3 regions of the Novosphingobium pituita genome follow, and region 1 is predicted to be linked to each of the others. Evidence: riboswitches for the same ligand, from Rfam matches in the RefSeq annotation. Region 1 holds a riboswitch; each other region holds the start of a gene.
What was found. Region 1 has a riboswitch for cobalamin ahead of SBI20_RS02370 (HoxN/HupN/NixA family nickel/cobalt transporter). Riboswitches for the same ligand answer to the same signal wherever they lie in the genome.

Region 1 (7,538 bases):
CGCCCAGATGGTCGAGCGTGGCGGCCAGTTCTGCCCCACCGCGAAAGCCGTGGCGCATCATCCCCGCGATCCAGCCGGGATGGGCGGCGCGGGCGCGCACCACGCGGGCGATTTCCTCGGGGAGCGGGCGGGCGACGGGCTTGGCGGGGTCGTGGCTGTCGAGGTGATAGAGCGCGGCCCTGTTGGCGCCGACCGCCGCCTGCGCGGCGGCAAAACCGCCTTCGTGGGCGGCATAGTCGGCAGCCAGCAGGAGGTCGGTCTCCTCCAGATCCTGCACATGGACATAGGCATCGGCCTGTCCGACACGTTCGCGCAAGCCTTGCGGATCGGGCGCGAGGTCGGCGTGGTCGAGCGGCTGGTCGGAGGCGGCGAGCCAGGCCTCGCCCCCGGCCCGGCGGCCTTGCTCGCCATACGTCTCAAGCGCCCCACCCATGCCAAGGCCATAGCGCGCAGGCCGGGGGCCATAGACGCGGTGGGGCGCCTGCTGGCCGACGAAGGGGTTCCATTCGGCAGGTTCGTCGCGGTCGGCCAGCGCGCGCACGGCCTGCCCGAACAGCAGCGGCAATTGCGGGAAGGCATCGCGAAACAGGCCCGAGACCCGCAAGGTCACGTCGAGGCGCGGCCTTTCGAGGAGGGCAATGGGCAGGATTTCCACGCCCGTCACCCGGTCGGAGGCACTGTCCCACACCGGTTTCGCGCCCAGCAGGTGGAGCGCCATGGCAAACTCCTCGCCCGCCGTGCGCATCGTGGCCGAACCCCAGAGGTCGACGACGAGCGCACGCGGCCAGTCGCCATGGTCCTGAAGATGGCGGCGCACGAGTTCCTCGGCGAGGGTCACGCCTTGGGCATGGGCGGCGCGGCTGGGCACCGCGCGCGGATCGATCGTGTAGAGATTGCGGCCCGTGGGCAGGACATCGCTGCGCCCGCGATAGGGCGAGCCGGAGGGGCCGGGTGCCACCCGCCGCCCGGCCAGCGCGGCGCGCAGGCCGGTACGCTCGGCCAGCCCCTGTTCGCCCCGGCCAAAGACGTGAAGCCCTTCGCCAAACCGGCTTTCCTTGATCTCGCACACGAAGCGGTCGATGCGGGTGATCGTTTCGGCGGCGGTGGCTTGGGGGGAGAGGCCGAGATCGGCGGCAAGGCCGAGGGCTTGTGCCTCGCCGCAGATGGCGCCGGTCAGGCGGTCGCGCCGGGCCGGGTCGAGACCGTCGGCGTTGGAAAATTCGTCGAGCAGGGCTTCGAGGCGGTCCAGCCCGGTGGCCTTGCCGGCGGGGACGAGGGGCGGCGGGGCATGGCCGATGGTGACCGCGCCGATGCGCCGCTTGGCCTGCGCGGCCTCGCCCGGATCGTTGACGATGAACGGATAGACCACCGGCAGCGACCCGACCAGCACCTCGGGCCAGCAGGCGCCCGAAAGCGCGACAGCCTTGCCCGGCAGCCATTCGAGCGTGCCATGGGCGCCCAGATGGATCAGGGCATTGAGGCCAAGGCTGCGCAGCCAGAGATGGAACGCGACATAGCCATGGCAGGGCACGCGGTCGAGGTCGTGATAGTCGTCCTCGCGCGTGGCGTGGGCGCCGCGTTCGGGCTGAAGCAGCACGCGCACGGTGCCGCAGGGGAGACCGGTGAAATGGAATGCGCCCTCGCGGCAGGCTGGGTCATGGGCCGGATCGCCCCACGCTCGCGCGAGGTCGGCTTGCAAGCTTGGGGGCAGGGTGGCCAGCGCTTCACGATAGGCGGAAAGCGGCCATGTCAGGCGCTCGTGCTGCAAGGCGGTGGCGAGATCGGCGGGCACCGGCTGGCCCAGATCGGCCAGAATGGCTTGCGCGGAAGCCAGCGCGTCGAGGCCGACGGCATGGGCTAGCAGGTGGGGCTTGCCCGGATAGGTCGAGAGCACGAGAGCGAGAGATTGGGGTGAAGGGTGCCGGGCCAGCGCCATCCAGCCCTCGACCCGCGCGACGATGGCCGCGATGCGTTCGGGATCGGCCTGATGGCGCGCCGGGGCAAGGCCCAGCGCCGGATCGGGCGTGCCGCTTTCCTTGAAGCTGGCGACACCGGCCAGAATGCGCCCGTCGATCTCGGGCAGGACGACATGCATGGCAAGGTCTGCCGGAGACAGCCCGCGCGGCGAGGCCTCCCATCCCGCGCGCGGCGCGGTGGCGAGCGCGAGTTGGAAGACCGGCACCCCGGCACTGTCGAGCGGGCTGTGGCCGTTCTCGTCGCGGGCGGAAAAGGCCGTGGCGTTGACGATGGCCGCCGGGGCGAGGGCGGCGATCCATTCTGCGATGGCCCCGCGTGCCTCCGGGGCCTTGAGCGAGGAGGCAAAGAGGCCAAGCGCCGCAGCCCCTCGCGCCTCGAACGCGCGGATCAGCGCGGCGATGGGGTCAAGGTCACCCGCGGCCAGATAGGCACGGTAGAACACCACGAGCACCAGCGGGCGGGCCGGATCGCAGGGCACTTTGAGCGGATCGACGAGGCCCCGGTCCGGGTGCCAGCCGCCAGCGGGGGGGAGCGGCTCTTGCCCGGCGGGCGTGGCTCCGGGCGCAAAGCCTGCCTGCCCGGCCAGAAGGGCAAGCGCCGCGCGGGCGGCGGGCGCGCCGCCTTGCGTGCAGAGCCGGTCGAGCGCGCGCAGGGTTTCGGGGGGCACCGTGGAATAGCTGTCCAGCCGGGGATCGGGGCGACCGTCGCCGGGCAGGACGGCCAGCGCAATGCCCTGCGCGCGGGCCAGCAGGCTCACTTGCGAAAGACCATAGGCCCAATAGGCCTCCCCGCCGATCAGCCGGATCAGGATCGCCCGCGCGCCGCCCAGCGTGCGCTCGACATAAGTATCGACCGACAGCGGATGGGCGAGCGTGGCCAGATTGGCCAGGCGCATGTCGGGAAAGGCCGGATCGTCTGCGCGTGCCGCGTGCCAAGCAGCGCCGAAGGCCCCGAGGTCGCTGTCGGAAAACGACAGCACCACGAGGGGCGCGGGCGCCTGCCCGAGGTCTTGCGGGCTGGCGGTTTCCTCCATCCCGTGGGTTTCGCGAAAGACGATGTGCATGGGGCCAGCTTCCCGCTTTGCGCTTCAGCCTGCCTGCACCGCTTCCTGTTGGGGCACGGCCCTGAGCACGGCCTCGATGGCTTCGGACACCAGCGCCTCGCGCTCGGCGATCACCACGAGGCGGGTTTCGCGCGGGTCTTGCGGGCGCCACGGGCGGTCGTAGCTCTGGCGCAGGCGCGTGCCCACGGCCTGAACCAGCAGGCGCATCGGCTTGCCCGCGACGGCGGCATGGCCCTTTACGCGCAGCACCGCGTGATCGCGGGCGAGGGTCTCGATGGCGCGGGCCAGTGCGTCGGGATCGGTAATCGCGCCCAGCGTCACCACGATGCTGGCGAAGTCGTCGTGTTCGTGGTCGTCCTGCCCGTCGTGGTGCGAGGGGCGGGCGGCCAGATCGTTTTCTGCGGCGGCGTCAAGGCCGAGGATCACGCGCGGATCGACCACGCCTTCGGCCAGTTCGATCACCGGGATGGCGCGCGGGGCCAGCGCGGTGATGGCGGCGCGGGCGCGGGCAAGGCCTTCGGGCCCGGCCAGATCGGCCTTGGTGAGCAGCACCATGTCGGCGCAGGCGAGCTGGTCTTCGAAGACTTCGGCCAACGGGGTCTCGTGGTCGATCCCCGGATCGGCGGCGCGCTGGGCGTCGAGCGCGACCGGGTCGGGCGCGAAACGGCCCGCGGCCACCGCTTCGGCATCGGCCAGCGCCAGCACGCCATCGACGGTGATCCGGCTGCGGATGGCGGGCCAGTCGAAGGCCTTGAGCAGGGGCTTGGGCAGGGCGAGGCCCGAGGTCTCGATCAGGATGTGATCGGGCCGGGGTTCGAGCGCGAGCAGGCGCTCGACAGTCGGGATGAAATCATCGGCGACCGTGCAGCAGATGCAGCCATTGGCCAGCTCGACGATATTTTCCGCCGGGCAATCGGGGATCGCGCAGGACTGGAGAATGTCGCCATCGACCCCCAGCGTGCCGAATTCGTTGACCACCACGGCCAGCCGCCGCCCGCCCGCATGGCGGATCAGGTGGCTGATGAGAGTGGTCTTCCCCGCGCCCAGAAAGCCGGTGACGATGGTGACGGGCACTTTGCCCAGATCGGGGCCCAGATCGGCCATATGCACACACTCCCCGCGCCCGAGCGAGACAGGGCGGAGCGTACCGGACACAAGGCTGTCCGGCTGGCGCACGGCAAGGGGCAGGCGCGAAAATCGCCCGAGACCGCACGGCCCATGCAGCTCCGGCCACATGGTTTTCGTCGCTCAGACGGAAGTGTTACCGTGCCTTGGCCATCCCCTGGACCCGGGCAAGAGCGACCGGTGCGCCGGCAGGTCTCCTGGCTTGCGGGTCACAGCTTGATGCATGCCTTCCCAGCGCCGCGTTCCTGCGGCCTCCAGTGGCTGCCCCGTCGAAGGGGCCATGCATCGCGCTATCCGCTCACAGTTGCAGGGACAGCCGCGGATTTGGGGAACAGGCGCAAGGCGCCTTTTCTCCTCACCGCATTCCCGATTAAGCCCCTTTCGGGGCACCGGCGCGAGTCTGATGTGAAGGCATGGGGCCAATCCTTGTAGGACAGGCTCCGTGCTTTCGGGAGTGCTCCTAGCCGCATCGCCGCCACTGTGCAATCGTGGAGATGAGGGCGGGCAGATGAGGCCCAATGTCAGGCGGAGGCGGAAATGTCGATTTCGTCCAGTCGCTTCCAGCGATAGATCGCGAAACTGATGAGCCAGCACCCGGCAAACAGGCCGATGATCGCAAAGCCCAGCGCGTTGAAGTGTGAGGCAGCCTTTGCGGCCATGTTCCAGGGCCAGCCGGTGAGCGCCAGCTTGTCGCCGATCAGCGCGCATGTCTCGATCCCGCCGATCACGATGGCCACCAGCGCCGAGATCGCCGTGATGGTGATGTTGTAGTAAAGCTTGCGGATTGGCTTGACGAAGGCCCAGCGATAGGCGCCCAGCATGATCACCCCGTCGAGCGTATCGACCAGCGCCATGCCTGCGGCAAACAGGGCGGGCAGGACGAGCATCGTGCCCAGCGCCAGATGATCGGCGCCCTGATTGGCCGAGAGCCCCAGAATGGCAACTTCGGTGGCCGTGTCGAAGCCCAGCCCGAACAGGAAGCCGAGCAGGGCCATGTGCCAGCTCTTGCTGACAAGGCCGAACAGCGGGCGCAGCAACCTTGCCAGCCCCCCGCGCGAGGCGAGCAGCATGTCGAGGCTCTCCTCGTCGTGGGGAAGACCGGCGCGTGCGCGCCTGAAGGCCTGCCAGACCGAACGCAGGATCGCGAGGTTGAGCCCGGCAATGGCAAACAGGAAGAAGGCCGAAATGCCCGTGGCCAGAACGCCGCCCACTTCGCGGAAGGCTTCAAAGCGGCTGAGCGCATTGGCCGTGAGCGCGACCGCCACCGAAAGCGCGGCGATGATGCCCGAATGGCCGAGCGCGAACCAGAAGCCCACCGCGATCGGGCGCTGGCCCTGCTGCATGAGCTTGCGCGTGACATTGTCGATGGCCGCGATGTGATCGGCATCGACCCCGTGACGCAGGCCAAGGCTCCAGGCGAGCGCGGCGGTGCCCAGCAGCAGCGGCTGCGCGCCCAGGGCGCCCAGCGCCCAGGCCCATGCCGCCAGATTGGCGAGGACCAGGGCGGCGAGCAGGATGAGGATGCGGCGCTTGAGCGGGGCGCCATGGAAGAAACGGGAGAAAGAGACAGCCATCGCGGGGCGAACTTTCGGCAAAAGGACGACAAGGCCCGAAGCCGTCCACGCGCAAGGCACAGCCTTCCGCGCAGCCGGTTCGAGCCGCTACAGCGTCGCCCTGACGGAGTTCACCCGGACGCAGTTTGCCGGGGGCGAGTTCACCGTGCCCTGGCCATCCCCTGGACCATGGCGTGAGCGACCGGATGCCGGCAGGTCTCCTGGCTCGCGGGTCATCGCTTGATGCTTGCCTTCCCAGACCTCGCATGATTTTGCGTCCGGTCCAGTGGCTGCCTCCCCCTCGATGCGGGGGAAGACGTAAGCATCGCGCTCTCCGCTTACAGTTGCAGGGACAGCCACGGATTGGGGCGCCCGCAGGCGCCCGCACCGTATTCCCGATTAAGCCCCGTTTGGGGCACCGGCACGATCTGGAAGGCCATTTATCGACGCGGGCCCATCAAGGTCAAGCCCGCATCCGGCCCGCATGGGGGCCGCAGTGGCGTTGGAGGGCGCTCAGCGGTGGCTGGCGTTCCAGGTCTTGACCGCAGCCATGGCCTTTTCGATGTGGGTCAGCGGATTGTGGTCGGTATAGCTCGACACGATCTTGCCGTCTGGTGCGATGACGTAGGAAGTCCGGTCGGAAAGTGTCTGGCCATTAAAGGAAATCTGGTTCTTGTAGAGCCCCGCGATCCGGGCGCCGGGGTCGGCGGCGACGGCGAACTTGTCGCGGCATTCGACTTTCGAGAATTCGGCTACGCGCTCGATGTTGCCAGCCGTCACGCCGATCACGGTGGCGTGCTGGGCCTTGAAGGCATCGGTTGCCTCGGCAAAGGCATGGGCCTCGATCGTGCAGCCGCTGGTGAAGGCCGCCGGGAAGAAATAGAGCACGACGGGGCCCTTCTTCAGGCTCTTCCTGAGCGAGAAGTCCATGGCCTTGCCCCCTTGCGCGGCCTTGAGCGTGAAATCAGGCGCGATGGTGCCTGCGGGAAGTGCGGCCTGTGCCGGAACCGCGCTGGCAGCAAGGGCCAGGGTGCCAAGAGAGCCAAGCATAAACAGGGCCTTGCTGCGTGAAGCGAGGAAACGGGGTGAAGCGATGAGGGCGGTCATGGGATGCTCCTTGGCGGAAATTGGGGGCGGAAACGGGCCCGGCTGTTTACGGGTGTTGTAATGCGGAACGGGCAAAAGGCGCGCGCAAACTTGCGCAAAAAACGCAGGTCAGGGCGTTTGCGGCGCAGAACCCCTGTTTTTACCCGCAAACGCGCTTGAAAGCGCAGGCGCCATGCCGCACAAATCGGCCATGACTGAAATGCCTGTCCCTTCGCTTCCTCCCGCGCCCAGCCTGGCTGTCGTGGGCAGCACGGCCCGTTTTCCGGTCGGGCGGATTTTCTGCGTGGGGCGCAACTATGCCGATCATGCCCGCGAGATGGGCGCCGATCCGGTGCGCGAGGCGCCGTTCTTCTTCACCAAGGGGCCCCACGCCATTCTCGACGCAGGCGGTGCGCAAGGGGCGAACCTGCCCTACCCGACGCAGACCGCCAACCTGCACCACGAGATCGAACTCGTCGTGGCCATTGGCGTTGGCGGCGCTGACATCGCGCCCGAGGCCGTGGCCGATCATGTCTTCGGCCATGCCGTGGGGATCGATTTTACCCGCCGCGACCGTCAGGACGAGGCCAAGGCGGCGCGCCGTCCGTGGGACATGTCGAAGAGCTTCGATGGCGCCGGGCCGGTCGGGGCGATCACGCCGGGGGGCGCCCCGCTCGACGGGGACAGCGCGATCACGCTCGATGTCGATGGCGTGCGTGTCCAGTCGGGCCACC
Region 2 (7,538 bases), 460 kb from region 1:
CCGAACCAGTCGGCCTCGTTGGCCTTGTAGGTCTTGGCGGCCTCGAACTCGTTCTCGAGCGTGGCGGTGATGGTGTCTTCGAGGTTGCCCTTCCAGCCCCCGTCGATCACGCCCTGGGCGGCAAGACGTTCGGCATAGAGCGCCGAGACAGCCGGATGCTTCTTGATCTGGCCATACATCAGCGGCTGCGTGAACGAGGGCTCGTCGCCTTCGTTGTGGCCGAAGCGGCGATAGCACCACATGTCGATCACGATGTCGCGACCGAACTTCTGGCGGTAGTCGATCGCCAGCTTGCAGGCGAAGGTGACCGCTTCGGGGTCATCGCCGTTGACGTGGATGATCGGCGCCTGGACGCCCTTGGCGACATCCGAGGGGTACGGCGAGCCGCGCGAGAACTGCGGGCTGGTGGTGAAGCCGATCTGGTTGTTGATGATGAAGTGGATGCAGCCGCCGGTGTTGTAGCCGTTGACACCCGAGAAGCCGAAGCATTCCCACACGATGCCCTGGCCGGCGAAGGCCGCGTCGCCGTGGATCAGCACGGGCAGGACCTGCTTGTGCTTGCCCTGGCCGACGTCGTCGCGGAACACCTGCTGGGCCAGCGTCTTGCCGAGCACGACCGGATCGACCGTTTCGAGGTGCGAGGGGTTGGGCAGAAGGCTCATGTGAACCTTGGTGCCGTCGAACTCGCGGTCGGTGCTGGTGCCCAGGTGATACTTCACGTCGCCCGAGCCGCCCACGTCTTCGGGGTTGGCCGAGCCGCCCGAGAATTCGTGGAAGATCACGCGATAGGGCTTGGCCAGAACGTTCGCCAGAATGTTCAGGCGGCCACGGTGGGCCATGCCGTAGATGATCTCCTTGACGCCCAGCTGGCCGCCATACTTGATCACCGCTTCGAGCGCCGGAATCATCGACTCGCCGCCGTCAAGGCCGAAGCGCTTGGTGCCGACGTACTTCTTGCCGAGGAACTTCTCGTACTGCTCGCCACGCACGACGGCGGCCAGGATCGCCTTCTTGCCTTCCGGCGTGAAGTCGATCGACTTGTCGCCACCTTCGATGCGTTCCTGGAGGAAGCGGCGTTCCTCGACATCGGCGATGTGCATGTATTCGAGGCCGACCTTGCCGCAATAGTTCTTGCGGAGGATCTCGACGACCTGGCTCACGGTGCCCCATTCGAGGCCCAGCACGCCACCCAGATAGACCTTGCGGTCCAGATCCTTGCCGGTGAACCCGTAGTATTCGGGGCTCATGTCGGCGGGCAGGGCCTTCTTGGAAAGGCCGAGCGGATCGAGATCGGCAGCAAGGTGGCCACGCACGCGATAGGTGCGGACCAGCAGCATGACGCGATAGCTGTCGTTGGCGGCCTGTTCGAGCGCGGCTTCGTCGAGAGCGGGCGCGCCGCCCTTCTTGGCAGCCTTCTGCACTTCGACCTTGAGGGCCATGGGATCGAGCGCACGGGTGAGGTCGTCACCGGCCAGCGCGTCGGTGATCGGCCAGCGCTTGGACTGCCACGAGGGCCCCTGCTGCGGCCCGTCCTGAGAGGGATCGGCTTCGAACTCGTGCACTTCTTGTCCCATCGTCGGTCACTCCTGTGCCCCGTGGGGAGGGGAGGGGCTTCGGAAAAAAGTCGGCCAGCCGGGTGCTGGGCGAAAGCGTTTGGTGCCGGGCGCAAGAGGCCCGGATAGTCTGGCCTGCCCCTGGATCAGGTGTAACCCGAGGGGGGCGAGGCAATCATGTCAGTACCGGAAAAAAGGAGAGCCGCGCGGCGGGCGGAAACCCGCCGCGCGGTCCTGTTTCCCGTGTCAGGCGAGCGAGGGGTCGATGCCCTTGCACGCCACGAGCAGTTCCTTCACGGCGTCGACCGAGACCTGGAGGTTGGCCTTGGCGGTGTCGTCGAGCGAGATCTCGATGACCTTTTCCACGCCGCCAGCGCCGATCACCACCGGCACGCCGACATAGAGGCCGTCCACGCCATAGGCGCCGTCGACATAGGCGGCGCAGGGCAGGATGCGCTTCTGGTCGTTGAGGTAGGCTTCAGCCATGGCGATGCCCGAGGTGGCCGGAGCGTAGAACGCCGAACCGGTCTTGAGCAGGCCGACGATCTCGCCGCCGCCCGAACGGGTGCGGGCCACGATCGCGTCGATCTTTTCCTGGGTCGAGGCGCCCATCTTGATCAGGTCGGTGACCGGGATGCCGGCAACGGTCGAGTATTCGACGACCGGAACCATGGTGTCGCCATGGCCGCCGAGCACGAACGAGTTCACGTCGCGCACCGAAACGCCGAATTCCCAGGCGAGGAAGGTGCTGAAGCGGGCCGAGTCGAGCACGCCGGCCATACCCACGACCTTGTTGGCCGGGAGACCCGAGAACTCGCGCAGCGCCCAGACCATCGCGTCGAGCGGGTTGGTGATGCAGATCACGAAGGCGTCGGGTGCGTTGTCGCGGATGCCTTCGCCAACGGCCTTCATCACCTTGAGGTTGATGCCGAGGAGGTCGTCGCGGCTCATGCCGGGCTTGCGCGCCACGCCAGCCGTCACGATGATGACGTCTGCGCCTGCGATGTCCTTGTAATCGTTGGTGCCGGTGATCTTGGCGTCAAAGCCGGCCACCGGGCCGCACTGCGAAAGGTCGAGAGCCTTGCCCTGGGGCACGCCTTCCACGACGTCGAACAGGACGACATCGCCCAGTTCCTTCTGTGCGGCCAGGTGCGCCAGAGTGCCACCAATGTTACCCGCGCCAATGAGCGCGATCTTCTTGCGTGCCATGTGCTTTACGGTCCTTTCCCGGAGTCGTCGCGGGACAAGCGTTCAAGCGTTGCCGACTCAAGCCCCCGGATGGAGGCCCCCCCGCGCCCGCGAGACGGGAAGGGTTGCCGGCAAGTGGGGCGCAGGTAGGCCTGCCGACGGCCGATTGCAACCGCAAAAAAACGCGCATGGCCGGGTTTCTTTGCTATCAGTTTGCAATAGCATTACGTGGTAAATCCGGCGTTCATACGAATGCGGCGGATCGGGTGAAAATCCGCGAAAATCGCATCTGCAAGTGCGTGTCCGGCAAGACACCGGAAGGGCCTGATTCTGACTCTTCCGGTCTCTTGATAGCGTCTTGACTGCCATCCTCAATCTGCCTGAGGGCAGGGTAGCGCAAGAATGTGACGATCAGGCCCGTTCGGCCAGATGGCGGCGCAGGGCATGGGCCTGGTTGCGGTCGAGGGTGTGGCACACGGCCGTCCACCAGTGCATCAGCGCCTGGTCGTCGTTGTCGGCTGCGGCGCGCGCCGCGCGCGCGGCCTGGCGGGCGGCGGCGTGGCCATGGCTGGCAAACAGGCGCAGCGCGGCGGCCAGCAGGGCCTTTTCATCCTCGCGCGTGGGGGCCGGCAGGCCGATCGGTTCGGAGCGCGGGGCCGCGTGGCGGGTGGGGCCCCGCAGCGAGGCCAGCGTGCGGGGGCCCAGCGTGTGGGGGGACATCGTCGTGGGGCGCAAGGAAGCCGGATTGTCGTTGACGGCCTGCGGCACCCGGCCGGCAGGGCGGCGGAGACAGGGCGAGATCATGCCATATCGGGGGGCAAAGCGCAGCATGCGCGGGGTCTCCGAATTGTGTGTGCGACGCCGATTTTCGGCTGATGGTTTGTTTTTGTATGGTCTGTTTTCGTGGAGCGCCGGGCGGATCGGGATGAAATCTGCACGGCCGCTTCCGTCCTGATACTTTTGCACGCGCTAACAGGGCGTGAGACGAGACGGTAAATATCCTGTTGACTGTTGCCCTGCCGTTTCGTGACGATCAGCTACCCAAAAAGGGCCGTCACCCCAAAAAGGGGCGTCACCGGGAAAGGGCGCACGTCAACTGCCGGGTTGGGCGATCCACTTGCCGGCGTTCTCGTAGATCGCGCTGGCTTCGGGGCGCAGGGCGGGAGCGGCGGGCCCCGCTTGCGGCAGCGGAGCGGAGGCTGCCGGGCTGCGTCCGCTCATGCCTTCGTGCGCGGTGCCGGCATGAAGCGGGGCATGAGACGGGGCGAGCGCGGGTTGGGCCGGAAGGCTCTTGTCGAGGGCGGCCATGCGGCCTTGTTCGAAGGCCTGTTCGAGGGTCAGCGGATCGGCGATGTCGGCTGCGACCGAGGTCCAGCTGCGCGGATGGGGCGCGGCGAGGGGTTCGCCCCCGTGATAGATGCCCCGGAAGGCGGCCTGAAGCCCGGCGGCGCCCGACCACCGGTAGAAGCGATGGGCACCGATCGTGCCGATGAAGGCGAGGCTGTCGGCCCAGCCGGGGTGGACCGCGCTGGTGTGATAGTGGGTGGCCAGCCCCACCGGGGCATAGACCTGTCCGTCCAGCGCCTGTGCGGCGATGCGGCGCACACGGTCCCACACCACGGGCATCGGGCGCCGGGCCATGGCCCCGTCGCAGGCGAAGCTGAACTGGCAGCCGGGGCGCTCGGAGCCCTGATAGACCACGCCGCACACGGTTTTCGGAAAGGCGGGATGGGCCACGCGGTTGAGGACGACCTGGGCGACCGCGCGCTGTCCGTTTTCCGGCTCGGAGGCGGCCTCGTAATAGATCGCGGCGGTCAGGCATTGCAGCGCGCGCCAGCGATCCTGCGCGTCGCCCGCGGCGAACAGCGGACGGGCGACGCCCGGCGCTGCGGGAAAACCTGTCGCGGAAGGCCCTGACGCGAAAGGCCCTGACGCGAAAGGCGAGGCGGCGGCGTCGGAGTGGATCGCGGCGAAGTGTTCGTTCCACAGGCGACTGGCCCAGTTGCCGGAGGCCTCGGGGCTGTTCTGCGCGCTGCGTGGATCGGCCTGCGTGCCATCGCGCGTGGGCCTCGGTTGCGTGGCGGGCTGGTCGGGGGCCGCCATGGCTTGCAGCCTGTCGTCGCGACTTTGCGCGGCGGCGGCGCGGTCGATCCCCGGCTCGCCCCAGCCCAGCGCGCCCAGCACGAGGCCGAGCGCACCGATGGCGGCAATGCCCCCCGCGCGGGCGCGGATGACCCCGGCCCGGCGATGCTGGTGGCGCCACGAGACCATGTCGCGGCGGCGGATGCGCCCGGTGAAGTCGCGGGGCGGTACTTCGGGCAGGACCAGCGTGGCGAGCCTTTCCCCGGCTTCCTGCCGCAGCGCAGCCTGATCCGCGCGGGCGCGCGGCGCCAGCGGCGGCACGAGCGCTTCGGGCGGGAGCAGGGGAAAGGGCTGGGTCATGAAACGGGAAAGAAGCCTTCTTGGTCTGCCTGCCGCTAGCACCATGGGCGGGCAATGCACCCGGACAATTGCCTGCGTCCCGAATAGACACAGGCCCCGGTCCGGGCGTTAACGGCTTATCCGATGCAGGTTAACGGCTTTTTCTTGCCGTGGTGGGTGCGCGGCGCTATCGGCTCGGACAGACGCCACCGGTGCCTGCCTTTGCGTGCAGGCTAAGAGGGAAGCCGGACCACCGGCGCTGCCCCCGCAACTGTATCCGGACGAGCGCCGCACCCTCGTGTGCCACTGGCCCGGTTACAGGGTCGGGAAGGCCGGTGTGTCGCGATGACCCGGAGAGCCAGGAAACCTGCCGGTGTGTGGTCGTTCCGCGGCCGGGCGGGGTGTACCGGACGCAAGCGTGGTGAGTCTTTCCGCCATTGGCCCGGCGGACCTCCCGCCATGGACGGCAACAAGTCCATGGGCCGGGAGGAAAAGACATGAAGACATCACTGATCGCGCTGGCCTGCGGGCTGGCGCTGGCACAGGCCGTGCCACAGGGAAGCGCGCTCGCCCAGCAGGCGCCTGCTCCCGGTGCCGGGGCCCCTGACGCTCCGGCCCCTGATGCGTCTGCGATCGATCCGGGCCAGATCGGCCAGCAGATCACCGTGCTGGGCACCGGCAGCGACCGCCCGCTCGACCAGACCGGCCAGGCGATCACTGTCGTTCCGCTCGAAACGATCCAGTCGGTGCAGGGCCCCGACCTGACCCGTGTGCTCGAACGCGTGCCGGGCCTCACGTTCTCGCGCACGGGCGGGCTGGGTTCGCAGACGGCGGTGCGCCTGCGCGGCGATGAAGGCCAGCACACGCTGGTCCTCGTCGACGGGGTACGCGTCGAGGATACCTCGTTGCCTTCGGGCGGGTTCGATTTCGGCACGCTGTCGAGCGGCTCGATCGGGCGCGTCGAGGTTCTGCGCGGCTCGAACTCGATCATCTGGGGCAGCGCGGCGATGGGCGGCGTGATCGCGCTGACCACGCGCGAGATCAATGGCGCGGAAGTGTCTGCCGAAGGAGGCTCGCGCGGGAGCTATGATGTCGATGCAATCGCGGGCGTGAAGCGCGATGGCTATGCGATCTCGCTCGATGGCGGCTACGTGGGCACCAACGGCATCTCGGCCGCGTCGAGCGGGACCGAGCGCGACGGCTACAACCAGTGGCGCGTGGGCGGCAAGGCCCGCGTCAACCTGACCGACACGTTCTCGCTGGTCGCCAATGCGCGCTATGCCGACGGCCGGACCGACATCGACGGCTATGACGCCAACTTCAACTTTGGCGACACCAGCGAATATGCGCTCACGCGGCAGTTCTTCGGCCATGCCGGGTTTCACTATGCGGGCAGCAAACTGACCCTCGATGGCGGCTACAGCACCGCGATCACTCACCGCCGCACGTTCACCGGCGGGGCCGACGACACGTTCGAATATGGCTACAATGGCCGCAGCCAGCGCGTCGAAATGACCGGGCGCTATGACCTGCCTGCCGACTTCGCGCTCGATTTCGGCGCCGACAACGAATGGACCAGTTTTTCGAGCACGTATGACAGCCACCAGACCGCCAGCCTGACCAGCGGCCATGCGCTGCTCGGCTGGTATGGCAAGAAGGCCAGCCTGGCCGTGGGCGGGCGTTACGACAGCCACAGCCGGTTCGGCGGCAACTGGAGCCTGGGCGCCAACGGCACGGTCGAGGTCGTGCGCGGGGTGCGCCTGAACGCCAGCTATGGCGAAGGCTTCCGCGCGCCCACGCTCTATCAGCTGCTCTCGCCCGACTATGGCAACCCGGACCTGCGCCCCGAGCGCAGCCGCAGCTATGACGCGGGGATCAGCTATGTCAGCCCCGAGGGCACGTTCCGCGCCGGGCTCACGTTCTTCCGCCGCGACACGCGCAATCTCGTCAACTATGTCTCGTGCTTCTCGGTCACCAGCCCGCTGTGCGATACCCATTCTTATGGCTTCTACGACAATGTCGGCAAGGCGCGCTCGCAGGGGGCCGAATTCGAACTGGCCGCCAAGCTCAGCCCGCGGGTGAGCGGCCAGCTGCTCTATGCCTATACCGAGGCGGTCGACCGCACGCCGGGCGGCGCTCTGTATGGCAAGACGCTCGCCCGCCGTCCGCGCAACGCGCTGACTGCCGTGCTTGACTGGACAACGCCCTGGGCAGGCCTCACCCTGGGGGTCGACCAGCGCTTCCAGTCGGAAACCTATGACGATGCAGCCAATACCACCAGGCTCAAGGGCGGCGGCGTGACCACGCTGCGCGCCAGCCTGCCGGTTCGCCACGATGTCGAACTGTTCGGGCGGATCGAGAACCTGTTCGATCATC
Region 3 (7,538 bases), on a different contig from region 1:
GATCGCCCGCGCGCAAGGTCTCGTGCAGGCGGGTGCTGCCATGTTCGATCAGTTCGATCCGGATTTCGGGATGGCGCCGGCGGAATTCGGCGATGACCGGCGCAAAGAGCATGTCGCCCCCCACCGTGGGTACCCCCGTGCGCAGGACACCGCGCTTCAGGCTGTCGAACTCGCCGATCTGCGCCAGCAATTCGTCGCGCATGGCCAGCATGTCGAGACCGCGCTGATAGACCACCAGCCCCGGCTCGGTCGGCCTCGCGCGCGGGCCGGAACGGTCAATCAACTGGACGCCCAGCTCTTCCTCGAGCTGCCTGACCATCTTGCTGACGGTGGATTGGGTGGCAAAGATCCTCTTGCCCGCCTCGGTGAAGCCTCCGTGGCGGACAACCTCGATAAAGGCGCGCAAAAGGCGAAGTTCCATCATGCGTCTTCCATGCCGCCTGCCCGATCCACCGGTCAAGGCTCAGCCCGCGCGCGAGCCCCCCCACACACATCAGAACTTCGCGGCCCCCCCCATCCAGATCCGCGCCGGATCGATGACATAGCCATATGTGTCATAGTCGGCCCGCTGGTCGAGGATATTCTGGACGCCGCCATGCAGGGTAAAGCCGGACGCAAGGCGATAGGAGGCCCCGATATCCGCCGTGGCATAAGCCGGGGCGACCGTGTTGGTGCCCGAGATCTGCGCCTCGGTGACCGCTTCCTCGCCCCGGAAAATCACCCGCGCATAGCTGCTCAGGCGCGCATTGGGCTTCCAGTTGAGCGAGCCGGAAGCCTGCTGTTTCGGGGTGTCGTTGAGCGCGGCGCCGATGTTGGCGCCCGTCAGTTGCACGGAATCGGTCAGGCTGCCCGAAGCGTTGAAACGCAAGGTCCGGGTCAGTGGTATGTCGAAGGAGAGTTCGACGCCGCGAATGCCCGCTTCGTCGACATTGACATACGTCGTGGGCGGACGCCCGATCGAGCTGAGCGGTTCATTGATGCACCAGGCCCCGGATGACTGGCAGGTGACGCGGGTGATCTTGTCGTGGAAACGGGCGTCATAGACCGACAGGCTGGCCTGGATTCCCCCGCTCTCGTAGAGCGCAGAAGCCTCGAACGTGCGCGAGGTCTCGGCCTCGAGGTCGGGGTTGCCATAGATCGTTCCGCCCCGGCTCGTCTGCCCCCAGTCGACCAGCGTCTGGCGCAGGCTGGGCGCGCGGAACCCCTGCGAATAGCCGCCCTTGAGCGTGACCCGCCCGGTTACCGACCAGACCAGATAGGCGCGCGGCGTCCAGTGGACCCCATACTGTTCGTCGTTGTCCATGCGGATGCCCCCGGTCAGGCGCAGGCTCTTGAGGATCGACAATTCGTTTTCGGCGAACAGCGCCCAACTCGTGCGCGTGGCCCCCGTGCGGGTCGATCCGGCCAGGCCGTTGCTGGTCAGGTCGGTCATGTCCTCATGCCGGTAATAGCCGCCCAGCGTCAGGTTGTTGGCGGGCAGCGGCACCTGCCAGATCGACTGGCCCACGGTGTTGCGAATGCGCTTCTCCCCCTCAAGATGACGGGCATCCTCGTATTGCAGGTAGCTGTTCGAGGTGGCGAAGCCCCAGTCCCCGATATGGGTTATCGAGCCGACACGGCGGGTCTGGGTCATCGCGCTGCGCGTGCCCAGCGGCTCGGCCGCCGTGGGCGTGCCGATGTCGGACTTGCCCATCGTGGTCACCGTCTTCTGGCGATAATAGCCGCCCTCGATCAGCAGGCGGTGGGCCGGGCTGATCTCGAAGCCCAGCTTGGCGGCCAGGGTCTCGTCCTTGCGCTCGGGCGTGCCGCCGCGGATGGCGTCTTCTTCCCGGCGGTTGAGCGAGCCTTGCAGTTGCAGCCCCAGCCCTTTGACCAGCGGGCCCGACACATAGAAATTGGCGTCGCCAAAGGCGCCATACTTGCGCCCCGCGGGCATCGTGCCATTGGCCCGCACACTGCCCGACCAGGTGGGCGCAATCGCGCGGGTCAGCACATTGACCACGCCGCCCATCGCATCCGAGCCATAGAGCGAGGACATCGGCCCGCGCACGACCTCGATCCGCTCGATCGCCTCCATCGGCGGCAGCAGGCCACCCTCGGAAATGCTGCCCCCGTTGGTGCGCGATTCCCGCGCGCTCAACCGCCGCCCGTCAACGAGGATCAGCGTATATTGCGGCGCCATGCCCCGGATCGAGATGTCGCGGCTGTTGCCCTCGCCAGTGGTCACCGTCACGCCGGGAATCTCCATCAGGGCGTCGGTCACCTCGCGGTAGGGCAGCCGCTCGATGTCTTCGCGGGTGATCACGCTGATCGAGGCGGGCGCATCCTTGACGCTCTGCGCACGGGTGGAGGCGGTCACCACGATCTGCGTGCCTCCGGTCATATCGGGGGCCATTTCCGCCCCGTATGCGGCAGTCGATCCGGTCGTGCCGACCATGCCCCCAATGGCCCCACCCATGGCCAAACCCATGCGCGCCCAGTTCTTCGTGTTTTTCAAGTTGCCCACCAGATATTATTGCTAATGTATCGCACTAGCACCTGTCAACAAAGGCATGAGGCCGCAACACTCAAAAACAAATAGCCGTCATTCAGCCCTTCCCGCCCTCATCCGACGCCATCCGGGCCATCTCGATCAGCCGCGCACGAAGCCAGCGGGCCGGAGGATCGAGGCGGCTGCGCTCGTGCCACAAGAGCCAGTACCTGAGCGTGCCCAGTTCCTCGGGCGCGCGCCGGACGGCAAGCGCGCACTGTTCCTGTTCTCCCGCGCTCCACCCCGCTGCCGCCCGCGCGGGCACCACCATGACCAGATCGCCCGCCGCCAGCATCCGGGGCGCCAGCGCGAAATAGGGCACCCGCGCGGCCACCTTGCGATGCCGCGCCTCCGCGCCAAGCTCCATCGCCACGCGGTCCAGCTCGGCATCGCTGACCGACAAGGCCAGATGCGGATAGGCCAGGAACCCCGCAAGGCTCACCACATCGGCGTCGGCCTCGGCCAGTGGATGCCCGGCCCGCATCACGCAGACGAACGTATCCTCGAACAACAGGTCGTGGTGGATCTGTTCGGGAACCGGGTCGAACCCGGTCAGCGCCAGATCGATATCGCCCGAAGCCAGGCTGCGGTGCGGCACATGCCCGAGCGGCACGACATCGAGCCCCAGCGAGGGAGCCTCGCGCCACAGGGCAGGCAGCGCGGGAAGACAGACCGTCGCCACCCCGAAATCGGTCGAGGCGATACGGAAGCGGCGGCAAATCTGCGCAGGGGTGAATTCGCAAGTGTCGAACAGGCTCGCGGTCGTGCTCATCCAGTCCGACAGCCGCCCCACCAGTTCCTCGCCGCGCGGCGTGCGCGCCATCTGGTTGCCCGCGCGCACGAGCAGCGGGTCCTGGATCGCCTCGCGCAACTGCGCAAGGTGGCGGCTGACGCTGGGCTGGCTCATCATGCCCAGCATCATCGCGGTCGACCCCACGCTTTTCGTCTTGAGAAGATGCGCGAGAACAAGGATCAGGTTGGGCGCGAGATGCAAGGGAGCCATATGTCCTATTGCGCATCATTTGCATTTGCGATCAAGCTGCCCACACTTTTTGTTACAAGCCGGAAAAGACCGCCTCCTGCGCGGATCAGAACGTGTAGCGTGCGCCGATCCTGAACGTGCGCGGCTCGATCACGCGGCTCATGCGCCCGTCGACAGGACTGTTCGTGTCGAAGGCGGGAATGTAGGATTCATAGAAATAGGCGATGTCCTTGTCGCGGCTGTCCAGCATGTTCAGCACTTCGCCGTAGATCTCTATCCTGCGGCCTTTCCACGCGCCCCGCGCGTTGAGGATCGTGCTCCCCTTGTCGCGGACAGAATTGTCATCGGTCAGCGGATAGGGGCCCAGATGGCGCACGCGCAGGCTCGCCTCCCATGGATCGAGCACGATCGCCGCGCCCGCAGAGGCCGCGTTTTCGACCGCATTGGGGATGCGGTTGCCATTGTCATAGCGCGAATGGCTGGCGACATAGCTGCCATCGAGCGCCAGCCACGGCAAGGGCCGCCAGAACCCGACCAGTTCGTAGCCGCGCCGCCTGCTCGCGCCGGTCGGTTCGACCGCGTTGGAATCGCCCACGAACCGCAATTCGCTGCCCACGTTGAGCCACCAGTACGTGGCCGTGAGGGACACGGTGCCCAGTTGCAGGCGCCCGCCCAGTTCCTTGCCGGTGCCCCGGACCAGCACCGGCACCGGGGATTCCACATTGACCGCCCCGCGCACGTCGTTGGAATGGAAACCGCGCCCCCAGTTCGCATAGACCTCGAACTGCGGCAGGACCTTGTAGGCCACCGAGACTTTGGGCGAGACGATGGAATCGTGCCCGCTTCCGGTTCCCAGCAGCGCCGCCGCGCCATCGCGCGCGCGAACCGTGTAGTGGTAGTAATCGCCCCGCAGGCCGCCCGTCAGCCTGAGCCCCGACACCGGCTGCCATGTCGCCTCGCCATAGAGCGCGCCGGAGGCCTCCTCGACATGGTAGTGCCCCAGCGAGCGCAGGAACACGCGGTCTGCGGTGCGGTTCACCCCGACATTGCCGATGTGGTCATAGCGGTTTTCGGTGCCGACCGTCAGGCGCAGCCTGCTGCCCACGTCCCAATGCCTGCGCGCCGTCAGGCCGATGATCCAGCGCCTGTCGAACTGGTCGATCTGCGCGCTGGTGCCATCGGCCTGCGCATATGTCGGGTTCGAGGACATGGCCCAGTCGTAGTACTGGACATAGAGATTGGCATTCCAGCCCGGCTGCCGGACGGCGAGATTGCCGATCAGGCGCGTCGTGCGCCCCCGCGCCGAAGGATCGGGCGAACAGAAGACATCGGGGCAGACCGCGCTGCCGATGATCCGCTCGGGGATCTGCTCGGTCGGGCGCCATGTCGCATGATAGGCATGGAGCGTGGCCTCGATCGTGCCCGCGCCGACAGGCACGCTGTACTTGGCGAAACCGGCGTAGTGCCGCAGGTGTTCGGCCTCCTGCCATGGCCCGCCATAGCGTTTCGCCTGTCCGACCAGCGTCAGGCTTCCCCCGGCCACGTTCCTGATCGTCCCGCCTGCGGCCAGACGGCCCGCATTGTAGGAACCGCCCTCGACCGAAATCCACGGGCGGTCGACCCCCTCGATCGTGGTCATGTAGGCCGCCCCGGCCAGTGCGAAATCGCCCCCGTCCGCGCGATAGGGCCCCTTGCGGAAATCCTCGCGCGCGACGATCTCGGGGATCAGGCCGTTGAGATCGAGATAGCCCTGGCCATGGCCGTGGCTGCGCAAGTTCATCTGCACGCCGTCGATATAGGTCGTAAAATCAGTGCCGTGGTCGAGGTTGAAGCCACGCAGGAAATACTGGTTGGCCTTCCCGCTCCCCGAATGCTGGGCCGCGACCATGCCGGGCACGGCTTCGAGCAGTTCGGCAACCCGCAACAGCGGGCGGACCAGAAGGTCCGAGCCCCCGATGCTGCCCTCGCTGGCCGCCTGCGCCGTGCCGATCTGGGCCTGACCCCGCCCGAAGACCACGATATCGCCCGTCTTCGCATCAGCCCCATCGGCCTTATTCCCATCGGCAGGCGCCGCGACGGCCTCCCCCGCCCTGGCTGGCATGGCCGCCAGCATCATTGCCGCGCCCGCCACCATGCGCAGCAGCGCACCGCATTTCATCACTTTCATCATCATTCCCCCGGCGCCTGCGACTGGGGTGGGGGCTTGCCGCCACCAGGGCGGTCGGCGCGCGTCAGCGATCGGACACCGCTGGCGACCGTCTGCACGAACCGATGCGGCCTCCACCGCTCGTTCGTCGCTCGGACGGAAAGATTCCGGGCTCTGGCCATCCCCTGGACCACAGCATGAGCGACCAGACGCAGGCAGGTCTCCTGGCTCACGGGTCAAGGCAGCGATGCATGGCCTTCCCGGGCCTCGCATGATTTAGCGTCCGGCCCAGTGACTGGCGGCGGGATCTGCCCTGCCGCCGATATGCACCGCGCTCGCCGCTTACAGTTGCAGGGACAGCCGCGGATTCAAGGGAGGAAGCCCCCTCTCACCGTGTTCCCTTTTAAGCCTCTTTCGAAGCACCGGCGCGATCTTGCCTGCGCCATCGAAGGCGGCAGACGCCGTCGCGGTATCCCAAGTCGGGCCAAGGAACAAGAGGCCCCCCGCAAACGGAGACGCCGCGGGCATGGCCGGCGCCATGCCCGCGGACGGGGTGTCCTCAACGGCCCTGAAAGCGGATCAGGGGGGCAGGCCTCATCAGGGGGTCAGGCCGCTTGCAGCATGCGGGCCAGATCCTGCCCGGCCTCGCCGGTGGGGCGGATATCGAACATGTCGACCAGCACGCCCAGCACCTCAGGCGTGAGGAACTGCGGCAGGGTCGGGCCGAGGTGGATCTTGCGGATGCCCAGATGCAGCATGGTCAGCAGCACGGCGGTCGCCTTCTGCTCGAACCAGCTGATCGCATAATGCAGCGGCAGGTCGTTGACCCCGCAGCCGAGCGCCCCGGCCACTGCCACGGCCACCTGAATGGCCGAATAGGCATCGTTGCACTGGCCCACGTCGAGCACGCGGGGCACGCCGTTGATGCTGCCCAGATCCTCGCGGTTGAAGCGGAACTTGCCGCAGCCGAGCGTCAGGATCAGACTGTCCTGCGGGGTGGCCATGGCCAGGTCGTGGAAATAGTTGCGGCCCGGACGCGCGCCGTCGCAGCCCCCGATCAGGAACAGGTTCTTCACCTCGCCCTTGTTGATCATGCCCAGCAGGGTATCGGCCACGCCCATCACCGTGTTGCGGGCAAAACCGGCCGGAATGCGCTGTTCGGCGGCATCTTCGGCAAAGCCGGGCAAGGCCAGCGCGCGGGCGATCACCGGGGCGAAATCATGGCTGGCGATATGGGTGATCCCGGCCCAGCCCACCGGCCCGGCGGTGAACAGGCGGTCGGCATAGCCCTTGATTTCCGGGTTGATCAGGCAGTTCGAGGTCATCACGATGGCGCCGGGGAAGGCGTCGAATTCGCGCTGCTGGTCCTGCCAGGCGCCGCCATAGTTGCCGATCAGGTGCGGATACTTCTTGAACCCCGGATAGGCATTGGCGGGCAGAAGTTCGCCGTGGGTATAGACATTGATGCCCAGCCCCGCGGTCTGTTCGAGGATCGCCTCCAGATCGCCCATGTCGTGGCCCGAGACGAGGATGGCCTTGCCCCTGACCGGGGTCATGCGCACCATGGTCACTTCCGGGTGCCCGAAACGGCCCGTATTGGCCGCGTCGAGCAGTTCCATGACCTTGAGGTTGAGCGCGCCGATCGCCAGCGAATGGGCCAGCAGGGCGTCGATATCGGTCGGATCGGTGGCGAGGAACGCGGCAATGCGGTGGAATTCGGCGCTGACTGCGGCTTCCTCGTGGCCCAGAACGCGGGCATGTTCGCTATAGGCGGCGGTTCCCTTCAGGCCATAGAGCACCAGATTGCGCAGGCCCACGACGCTCGGCCCATCGCGGTCCATGAAGCGCTGGATGGCCGCATAAGGCGCGGCCTGCGCCAG

Region 2: linked by a shared signal. The riboswitch ahead of SBI20_RS00250 (TonB-dependent receptor plug domain-containing protein) and the one ahead of SBI20_RS02370 (HoxN/HupN/NixA family nickel/cobalt transporter) in region 1 are both predicted to bind cobalamin.
Region 3: linked by a shared signal. The riboswitch ahead of SBI20_RS17195 (TonB-dependent receptor) and the one ahead of SBI20_RS02370 (HoxN/HupN/NixA family nickel/cobalt transporter) in region 1 are both predicted to bind cobalamin.

Annotation. Positions count from the first base shown of each region.
Region 1 is NZ_BTFW01000001.1:509,402-516,939, forward strand. It holds gene cobN (cobaltochelatase subunit CobN) at 1-3,040, opposite strand, end outside; gene cobW (cobalamin biosynthesis protein CobW) at 3,065-4,144, opposite strand; cobalamin riboswitch at 4,336-4,574, opposite strand; gene SBI20_RS02370 (HoxN/HupN/NixA family nickel/cobalt transporter) at 4,687-5,739, opposite strand; cobalamin riboswitch at 5,913-6,154, opposite strand; gene SBI20_RS02375 (peroxiredoxin) at 6,232-6,768, opposite strand; gene SBI20_RS02380 (fumarylacetoacetate hydrolase family protein) at 7,025-7,538, shown strand, end outside.
Region 2 is NZ_BTFW01000001.1:46,644-54,181, forward strand. It holds gene SBI20_RS00230 (2-oxoglutarate dehydrogenase E1 component) at 1-1,574, opposite strand, end outside; gene mdh (malate dehydrogenase) at 1,800-2,762, opposite strand; gene SBI20_RS00240 (hypothetical protein) at 3,153-3,572, opposite strand; gene SBI20_RS00245 (cell wall hydrolase) at 3,834-5,183, opposite strand; cobalamin riboswitch at 5,356-5,551, shown strand; gene SBI20_RS00250 (TonB-dependent receptor plug domain-containing protein) at 5,660-7,538, shown strand, end outside.
Region 3 is NZ_BTFW01000003.1:68,096-75,633, forward strand. It holds gene SBI20_RS17180 (LysR family transcriptional regulator) at 1-424, opposite strand, end outside; gene SBI20_RS17185 (TonB-dependent receptor domain-containing protein) at 494-2,458, opposite strand; gene SBI20_RS17190 (LysR family transcriptional regulator) at 2,589-3,533, opposite strand; gene SBI20_RS17195 (TonB-dependent receptor) at 3,619-5,685, opposite strand; cobalamin riboswitch at 5,856-6,100, opposite strand; gene hcp (hydroxylamine reductase) at 6,264-7,538, opposite strand, start outside.